Regions from separate parts of the Paenibacillus naphthalenovorans genome, predicted to be linked through region 3. Evidence: riboswitches for the same ligand, from Rfam matches in the RefSeq annotation. Region 3 holds a riboswitch; each other region holds the start of a gene.

Region 1 (3,280 bases), 1.5 Mb from region 3:
AGTTCGCGCATATGAGATTCAATGCACAGATTTCCGGACATACCTGCAAGAATGACGCGGGTTATTCCCTGTTTTCGCAGCTGCAAAACCAAGTCGTTGGCTTCGGGTCCGAAAATTTTATGCGGACTGGTGATAATGGTTTGTCCATCTTCTAGATAAGGCTTATATTTATCCAGAAAGTCGGCACCCGAACCTTGAAAGCCTTCAAGCGATAATGGACCTTTTCGCTGATACATTTTGATATCGTGCATCACATGTTCCATAGCACCCCCAAATAACCATTTTTGGTCATAGGGATAATAGTAATGAGGGGACACAAATACTTTAAACTTATTCTTTTTTGCTGTTTTTAATAATAATTCAATGTTCTCAATCGTGTGATTTTCAGCAACGCTGTCTTTCACTAAATTCCATGCTGCACCTTTCGGGCTTAAAAAGTCATTTTGCGGATCTGTGATCACCAAAGCGGTATGGCTTTGATCCACCTGCATTCCCGGCGATGAAAATGGTGCGGTTTGTGCTGCTGCAACACCATAAAGATCAACAAAGACAAGAAACGAAAACACAAAGGAACACTGCAGTATTTTTCTCATGAGGATTCCCCTTTCATGGGTATACTTGGTATACGCACCCTATTATGTGCTTTATTCCATGGCTTATTCAAATTCAGCTGGGAACAAAAAGGAATGGGAAAACAACTCCAATCCATTGGTTTTCAAGCATCCGCAACAGCCCGCAAACGCAAAAATCCTGAAATATAAAGAAAATCCATGAAATTTGAAGTAAAACAAAGAAAGCGATCTATAAAAGCGTCTCATTTACAAAGCAATTCATATCTAGCAAAGGTTTTATCCGATTTCTTGCTTTGCAATGTTGTCCTGTAAGGTGTAAGATTCAACCATTGAACATATCACCTTGCTGAATTTCCAAACAGGAAAACGGGGGAACCAATAAGGACATATATTTGGATGTCCATGGGGTGAATCGTGCAGGAACATGTTTATTCCGCACGTAGGGCTGCTCTCATAGCCCGAATCCGACAGCTAACCTCGTAAGCGTTGTATGAGAGAGGAGTTGAACGTGCTGTCTGCTGATAGGCAAACACAGAGCTCAAGCCTCTGTGTTTTTTTGTTGTCTAAAAACGGGATAGGTTGGAGGATGATTGATTAACAACACATTTGGAAACCATAAGTAAAGTTTCTTCCTGGAGATTTAAGGGTTTTTTTGTTGTGATGATCTTGTTTACAAAACTCCTTAATAAATAATGAGGGCGGGAACAGTATGCTAAATAAAATAAAACGATTATTAATCGGCCGGCCTATGAAGTCAACCGAGATTGAAGAAGAAAAACTAAGCAAGTTTAAGGCGCTTGCGGTACTTTCTTCAGACGCATTATCTTCTGTTGCTTACGGTACCGAACAAATTTTGATCATATTGATGGCTGCAGGCTTTGCCGCAATATGGTATTCGATCCCCATTTCCATAGCCGTTCTCGGATTGCTGACGGTTCTCATTTTTTCTTACCGGCAGACGATTTTTGCTTACCCCAAAGGGGGAGGAGCTTATGTCGTAGCCAAAGACAATTTGGGCGTCTCCATCGGTTTGATGGCCGGAGGCTCGCTGTTGGTGGATTATATCCTGACTGTTGCTGTCAGTTCCTCGGCCGGGACGGATGCCATTACCTCGGCATTTCCATCCTTGCATGAACACCGGGTCCTTATTGCGTTGACGATGATCCTGTTTCTTACCATCATGAACTTGCGAGGAATTACGGAGTCTGCATCCGTTTTAGCACTGCCCGTTTATTTGTTTGTCTTCGCCATTTTTGTTCTTATCATTTCGGGAGTCATCAAATATATATCGGGCGGGGGACACGCCGAAGTGCCTGAACTGGGCACAGCCGTTTCGAACATCAGTTGGTTCCTCCTATTGAAGGCTTTCAGTTCAGGGTGTTCCGCGCTAACCGGAGTAGAAGCCGTATCCAATGCCATTCCAAACTTTAAACAACCGGCTGAGCGCAATGCAGCCGCTACGCTAATGATGATGGGCACGATTCTAGGTGCCATGTTTATCGGTATCAGTTTACTTGCCTATTGGTATGGAATCACGCCGGCTCCAAAAGAAACGGTCGTATCCCAAATTGCGGCAAACACATTCGGCCGGGGCATCCTTTACTATTTCATCCAAGGCACCACCGCTTTGATTCTGTTTTTGGCGGCAAATACAGCGTATTCCGCATTCCCGCTGCTTGCCTTTATGCTGGCCAAAGACAAATACATGCCGCATATGTTTATGGTGCGCGGCGACCGGCTCGGTTTTTCTAACGGCATTATCTTCTTAGGTGTATTGTCGGCATTGCTTGTTATTCTTTTCCAAGGACATACGGAGAACCTGATTCCGCTTTATGCCGTAGGGGTGTTTATTCCTTTCACCTTATCCCAACTGGGGATGATGGTCCGTTGGGTAAAGCTGAGGCCGGCGGGCTGGCTGATCCGCTTCATTGTCAACACGATCGGGATGTTCACGACGCTGGCGATTACGCTGATCTTCATTTTGACCAAGTTCAATCAAGTATGGATGATCTTTATCTTTTTGCCGATTGTCATTTTCCTCTTCTTCCAAATTCACCGGCACTACCTGAACATAGCGGACGAACTGCGAATCGACATGGATGAGGAAAAACCAGTGATAAAAGGCAGCACGATCGTCGTTCCCGTAGCCGGCATTACCCGGGTGGTTATGAATTCGCTCAGCTATGCCAAGTCTCTAACCAATCATGTTGTCGCCGTATATGTCGGATTTGACGATGAGGATATCGCACGGATGGAGAAGAAATGGGAAGAATGGAACCCGGGCGTCCGGCTGATTACGCTCCGTTCAAGCTACCGAAGCATCATCAGGCCGTTAATGAGATTCATTGAAACGGTGGAGTGGAAAACGTCGGAAACGGATCATATTACCATATTAATTCCGCAATTCATTACCAGGCATTGGTGGCATTATTTCCTCCATAATCAGACCGGGTTACTGTTAAGGGCTTACTTATTCAATCATAAAGACGTCGTGATCGCTACAGTGCCTTACCATCTCCATAAATAACCGGAAGGAGGCCGCAGATGAACTCAAGATATTTGGCCGGACTGTCATTGGCCTTTATGACCGGCGGCTTTTTAATCACTTTATTTCTTCAGGAGACTCCTTTGGTTGCTCTGTTGAAAGGCGGCTTTGAAGCCGGTTTGGTCGGCGGCATTGCGGATTGGTTTGCCGTGACCGCTCTTTT
Region 2 (3,280 bases), 2.2 Mb from region 3:
GATTATCATGGAGGCAAAATCATAGTGGAGCGTTACCCTTTTACTTATGATCATTCTCAACCGTTCATCCGGCAGGCCGGCGAATGGATAGCGGATGTCTTTTACGATATTCTGCCGGAAGCCGGTTTCGAAGTCCGCGATGAACAGATTTATATGGCTTTCCAATTGGAACGGGCGTTTGCCGAGAAACAAACCATTTTTGCGGAGGCGGGAGTGGGGACGGGGAAAACGCTTGTTTATTTGTTATATGCGATTTGTTACGCCCGTTATATGCGAAAGCCGGCTGTGATCGCCTGTGCGGACGAGTCTTTAATTGAACAACTGGTCAAGCCGGAAGGGGATATCGCAAAGCTGGCGAAGCACCTGAGCCTGGCCGTTGACGCCAGGCTGGGGAAGTCTGCGGACCAGTATCTTTGTCTGGTCAAGCTGGACAAAGCAAGATTCAGGGACGAGGATGCGGAAATGTTCGAGCAATTATACGAAGAGCTGCCCGGGTTTGTTCATTCTCATGAAACCCTGCAATCGTTTTATGCTTACGGCGACCGGAAGCAATATCCGCATTTGAATGACGAGCAATGGAGCAAGATCAATTGGGATGCTTTCCAGGATTGCTTCGTATGCGACAAAAGGCACCGCTGCGGGCAAACGCTCTCCCGCGAGCATTACCGCCGATCTGCCGATTTGATCATTTGTTCGCACGATTTTTACATGGAGCATGTGTGGACGTATGAGAGCAGGAAGCGGGAAGGGCAGCTGCCGCTGCTGCCGGATCACTGTGCGGTCGTATTTGATGAAGGGCATTTGCTGGAATCTGCCGCGCAGAAGGCGCTGACCTATAAATTAAAGCATGACGTGTTTGAAGAACTGATTACCCGGCTGCTGCAGGGGGAAATACGCGAATCATTGGCTGTGCTCATTGACGAGGCGATTGCGCAAAGCGAGACGATGTTTGACTGGTTAAGACGCCGGAGCAGAGAGATTCCCGGTTCGGACCGGAAGGAGCTTCTGCTCGACGATCGGCTGCTTCAGGAAATACACCGGTTCCGGACGGTGCTTGCAGCGATTGAAGAAGAGCTCGTGTTTGAAAGCGGTCTTCACACCTTGAATGAATATCAGCTCCGCATTGTCGAAGAGCATCTTGAAATGATGCAGAAAGCATTGAGTCTTTTCCAGCGATCGGAGTCATTGGTATGCTGGTTGACGGAAAGCGGGAGCGGAGCGGCTTTGGTGATCATGCCGAGAACCGTCAAGGAAGTGCTTCGGGAGCGGGTGTTTGGCTCGAACATGCCTATCGTTTTTTCATCGGCCACACTATCCGTGGAGGGCTCCTTCCGTTATGTAGCGGAAAGTCTCGGGATCGAGCAATATTTGTCCTTTTCCGTTGACTCTCCATATGAATACGAACGGCAAATGGAAGCGATCGCGCCTCATTGGTCTGCCGGCGGGACATTTTCGGAGAAAATGGAGGCCGCTGTCTCGCTGCTCGAACGAACGGAAGGAAGAGCGCTGCTGCTGTTTCCGGCGAAAGCCGAACTGCAGCGGTTTAAACGGGAGATTGCGTCGTATCCCGAACTCTTCGGGAAAATGCGCTTCTTGTTTGAAGGCGATCAGGAAATCAGCCATCTTATCGCTTCTTTTCAGCATGACGAAACGAGTGTTCTATGCGCCGTCAGCTTGTGGGAGGGACTCGACGTACCGGGGCCGTCCTTGTCCAATGTCATCATATGGTCGCTGCCTTTTCCGCCTCAAGATCCGGTCTTTATGGCCAAACGCAGAGCGGCGGAGTCTCCTTTTGAAGAGGTCGATCTGCCTTATATGCTGCTGAGGCTCCGGCAAGGGATGGGACGATTGATTCGCTCCCGTGAGGATCGGGGGATCGTGGCCATTCTATGTGCAGAGCTGCACAGGCAGCCCATGCTGCGGGCCCGCGTTGAAGCTGTGCTGCCGCCGGGGGTTTCTCTCAAAAATTCGCTAGCTTAGGGGACAGTTGGTAAACTTTGTGTCATGAAATCTCATTGTATCCGTGTTACAATGGTTTCCGTTCCTGTTTAGGAATGCGACATCAAAAAGGCCGAAGCTTAATTCGTAAGCGCGGGGGAACCCATATCCTTGGGGTGAAGCCACTATGGTGGCCGGGTGGTTGCTCTTTGACCCGAATCCGTCAGCTAACCTCGCAGGCCGTAAAAAGGAGAGGAATGCAGTGAAAGGTTTTAAGAAGTTGGTTTTGACAGGTGTTTTGGCACTTGGCCCGATCATTGGCGCCGGCGCGGTTTCAGCTGCTCCGTCGCACACGGTATCAAGCAACGATACCCTGTGGGCGATCTCCCAGAAATACGGTATCAGCCTGAAATCGCTTATTACGGTGAATCCGCAATTGGTTAACCCAAATCTAATATGGCCAGGAATTGTGCTTAATATTCCCGGTAAGTCAACGGGTACAGGTTCGGGTTACGGTACAGGCTCAGGTTACGGTACAGGCTCAGGTTACGGTTCGGGTAACGGATCGCAGCAGGGAACAGGAACAGACAGCACGACACAGTCTTCTTATGCCAGCCAAGTGGTAAATTTGGTGAACCAGGAACGTGCCAAAGCCGGTTTAAGCCCGCTTGCCAGCGACAGTGCATTGACGAAGGTGGCTTTAGACAAGGCAAAGGACATGTATGAAAAAGGCTATTTTGACCATAATTCTCCTACCTATGGGTCTCCTTTTGATATGATGCGCTCTTATGGCATCCGTTATACCTACGCGGGTGAAAATATTGCCAAAGGGCAAAGAACACCGCAAGAGGTAATGGATTCATGGATGAACAGTCCGGGACACCGTCAAAACATTATGAGCCCGAACTTCAACAAAATCGGAGTGGCTTATTATAATGGCGTGTGGGTACAGATGTTTATCAAAAATTAATTCGGACTAAAAGAACAGACTGTTGAGAATGTCTCAGCAGTCCTTTTTTGTTTGCCATGATATTTTAATGCGACATAGCTTCTGCTGGATTAAAGACGGTATTGGTCAGTCCTTTCGCGGAACGGCATTCGTCCTGGACGTTTTATGCAGGCTTCAATGAAATCCATAATACCGGCAAATGCGGAATGGAATCGGCCGAGGAAGTGACGCCTGCCGTACTGAATTGGATTGAGCACAATGCCCGGAAGATTTCGGCAATCCGTTTGCCGGCGATCCTCTGCCGGCGTGGATTGCAGCCTCCCTGCTGAAGGGTCAGGAGGCGGGACGCGACTATCTGGTCGTTTCGCAATGTGCGCACGTCTGCCAAAGAAG
Region 3 (3,280 bases):
ATAACCTCGTACCGCCGCTTTCCATACCTCGCCTCCGAATACAGAGTCCCGCCAAACCGGCCAGGGATTCCATCCGCGGTCGAGCCAGAGCCGCCGCCCCGCACTCAAGGCCAAATACGTCGAAAGGGCCATCAGTCCGACAACAATATTGGTGAACCATAAGTAAAACAGGGCTACTGGCCAGGAAGGTCCGCTTCCGTGCATCGTTCGGAACGCAGGGATCATATTAAAATTGTTGACGATATAAATCGCCACGAAGAAAAACGTGAGCAGCGCACCGCGCGCATAGCGGATGTCACGCCGCCGCCGCACAACTAGGATCAGCGCCGCGAGTGTCATCACAAGCGAGATTCCGATACTGATCCGCGTCATTAAAGCGGAACGGCGATCCTGCGCTTCCTGCCAGGCCATGAACGCATCCGGAACCGTAAATACCGGCACAAACGCAGTGACCCGGCTGCCGGACACTTTCAGGTGAAGCTCCAGCGGGGCTTCGCCTATTCGCTCCGTCTTGCTACGGAAGATGAGACTTCCGTTCCCGGCCCGCCCGGATTCGCCCGTCAATGCAAATTCCGCGGGGTCATAGCCCATCTCCCGAATGGCGGTATTCGCCGTCTTCAGGAGGCCGGCATCCGGAGAGCTTACGGATTCGCTTCTGGCGGTTGCGGTCCGGCTCATCGAGAATCCGAATATGGCCAAGGTTTTATAATTCACCGCCACATAGTACGTTGCGCCCTTTTCGATGTCGTTAATCTCCACCTCAAAATATTCGAGGGGAAATCGTCCTTCATATTTTTTCTTGTATTGATCGTACAGCTGCTCCTTTAGCAAATAGCCGTTTCTTACCGGGTAAGATTGGTACAAGGTATGGGCTTGTGCGCCTGGTCCTATCGCAAAGCGGTTGCGGACAAAGCTCATCGCAGCATTCGCCGCTTGCTGCTTTGTAACGACGGGAAGGTCTTCGGCATCGTCTTTAGGGAGGCGAGTCTTGTCCAAATAGGCGGAGGCAAACGTAACGCCCAGGTACAGCATCAGGCCAAGGACGGCCAGAAGCAGCAGTGGAGGTTCGAATCGTCGTTTCGGCATGAAATGCTCCTTAGCAGATATGGGATAATAACAGTCTATTCTTTTAAGGTAGCATACATTCCATAAGCAAATCCAATGATAACAAGAGCTACGTGAGGCAATATTCAGCAAAGCGAAGCGCCACACCTATAAAAACGCTTACATATGTCGTAATTTTGCGAAATCCGGTGCATTCAGGTGAAACAAGGCTTTGTACTTCAATGAAAAGAGGATTATAATTCATATCAATTGAATAGCGAGCCGAATTTCTAAAGGAAAACGGGGGAACCATGAGTTTAGGGGTGAATTCAGCGGATACAATCCGCTGATAGGGTGCCTGTACATCCGAATCCGACAGCTAACCTCGTAGGCTTGAATTACAGGAACCTTAAATTGACATTGGGTTTCCAGTGTCTTTTTTGTTGCCTGAAACGTCAAATAGGGGTGCATTCATGAAAACCATTGCCAGGAAAGTCGAGCTCACGCCTCCGCAAATTTTGGTCATCGGTTTTGCTGTTATGATCTTGATCGGCTCCATGCTGTTGTCGCTTCCCGCGGCCTCGGCCAGCGGTGTACCGATGCGTTTCCTGGATGCTTTATTCACGGCGACATCGGCAGCCTGTGTAACCGGACTTGTCGTTGTGGATACGGGCACTTATTTTACCCTGTTCGGCCAGATGGTTATCATGCTATTGATCCAGGTCGGCGGGCTCGGGTTTATGACCATGGCTACCTTATTCGCATTTGCCCTGAAAAAGCGCATCTCACTTAAAGAAAAGCTTATTTTGCAAGAAGCACTGAACCAGAACAGTCTTGAAGGCATTGTGCGGTTAATCCGTAAGGTGATGATTTATTCGCTCACGATTGAGTTTACGGCTGCCGTTATTTTCGCTGTTCGATGGTCGGTTGATTTGGGTCCCGGCAAAGCGGCTTATTATGGTATTTTTCATGCCGTCTCCTTCTTCAACAATGCCGGTTTCGATATTTTCGGGCCGGTAACGGGAAAATTCAGCAGCTTGACGGCTTATGCAGCTGATCCGGTGATCAACGCGGTTTCGATGGGACTCATCATTTTGGGTGGAATCGGTTTCGTCGTTCTGTCGGACCTCATGGATTATAGAAGGAACCAAAAGCTGACGCTTCATACCAAAGTGGTGCTAAGCGCTACCGGTTTTTTGATCGGAATCGGGGCGTTGATTATATTTATCTTCGAATTTACGAATTCCAGAACGCTTGGACCGCTCGACTGGTCCGGCAAAATACTCGCCTCACTGTTTCAATCCGTTACACCGCGGACAGCTGGAGCCAATACGCTTGATATTGCCGGGCTTAGGCAGGCGACGCAGTTTTTTATCATCATTCTGATGTTCATCGGTGCTTCTCCCGGCTCTACAGGCGGAGGGATCAAAACGACGACCTTTACCACGCTGGTTGGCGCGATGATCGCGATGGTCCGCGGGAAGGAAGACATTGTACTCTTCCGTCACCGGTTAGGCAAAGAAAGGATTCTGAAGGCCGTTACGATTACGATGGTCGCTTTGGCGCTGGTCGTCACGATCACGATGATTCTTTCTACAACGGAGGATCATGCGTTCCTGATGATTTTGTTTGAAGTGACATCGGCCTTTGGCACGGTTGGCTTGTCGATGGGGTTAACACCGGATTTGTCGGATCTCGGCAAGATCCTTATCGCGTTTACTATGTTTACCGGACGTCTGGGTCCGCTGACATTGGCTTATGCACTGGGTCCGAAGGCGGAGAAGGAATTGTACAGATATCCGGAAGGCAAAATTACGATTGGTTAGGGGAAACGAATGGATGAAAAACACTCAATACGCAGTCATTGGATTAGGACGATTCGGTTCAAGTCTTGCCGAGGAGCTTCTGAAACTGGGCTATGAGGTGCTTGGCATCGATGTGGACGAAGAAGCGGTGGAGGAGATGAGCGACAAGCTGACGCACGTGGTGGTAGCGGACTCGACGGAAGAAGAGGTGATCCGATCGCTGGGCATCCGGAATTTCGATTGCGTGGTGGTGGCGATCGGCAACGATATTCAAGCGAGCATTCTTACTGCGATTCTATTAAAGGACATTGGGGTCAAAACGGTCGTAGCCAAAGCGCTGTCCGAGCTTCACGGCAAAGTGCTGAACAAAATCGGGGTTGACCGGGTCATTTATCCCGAACGGGATATGGGGATACGCGTAGCGCATCAAC

The links. Region 3 has a riboswitch for cyclic di-AMP ahead of IJ22_RS15010 (TrkH family potassium uptake protein). Riboswitches for the same ligand answer to the same signal wherever they lie in the genome.
Region 1: another riboswitch for cyclic di-AMP. It lies ahead of IJ22_RS07525 (APC family permease); the one in region 3 lies ahead of IJ22_RS15010 (TrkH family potassium uptake protein).
Region 2: another riboswitch for cyclic di-AMP. It lies ahead of IJ22_RS00450 (CAP domain-containing protein); the one in region 3 lies ahead of IJ22_RS15010 (TrkH family potassium uptake protein).

Annotation. Positions count from the first base shown of each region.
Region 1 is NZ_CP013652.1:1,560,945-1,564,224, forward strand. Features, by position in the region: gene IJ22_RS07520 (cysteine hydrolase family protein) at 1-593, opposite strand, end outside; cyclic di-AMP (ydaO/yuaA leader) riboswitch at 907-1,074, shown strand; gene IJ22_RS07525 (APC family permease) at 1,282-3,099, shown strand; gene IJ22_RS07530 (DUF445 domain-containing protein) at 3,117-3,280, shown strand, end outside.
Region 2 is NZ_CP013652.1:91,766-95,045, forward strand. Features, by position in the region: gene IJ22_RS00445 (ATP-dependent DNA helicase) at 25-1,980, shown strand; cyclic di-AMP (ydaO/yuaA leader) riboswitch at 2,060-2,195, shown strand; gene IJ22_RS00450 (CAP domain-containing protein) at 2,201-2,908, shown strand; partial or broken gene IJ22_RS25505 (sulfatase) at 2,992-3,280, shown strand, end outside.
Region 3 is NZ_CP013652.1:3,059,197-3,062,476, reverse strand. Features, by position in the region: gene IJ22_RS15015 (CPBP family intramembrane glutamic endopeptidase) at 1-1,086, opposite strand, end outside; cyclic di-AMP (ydaO/yuaA leader) riboswitch at 1,315-1,453, shown strand; gene IJ22_RS15010 (TrkH family potassium uptake protein) at 1,518-2,870, shown strand; gene IJ22_RS15005 (potassium channel family protein) at 2,884-3,280, shown strand, end outside.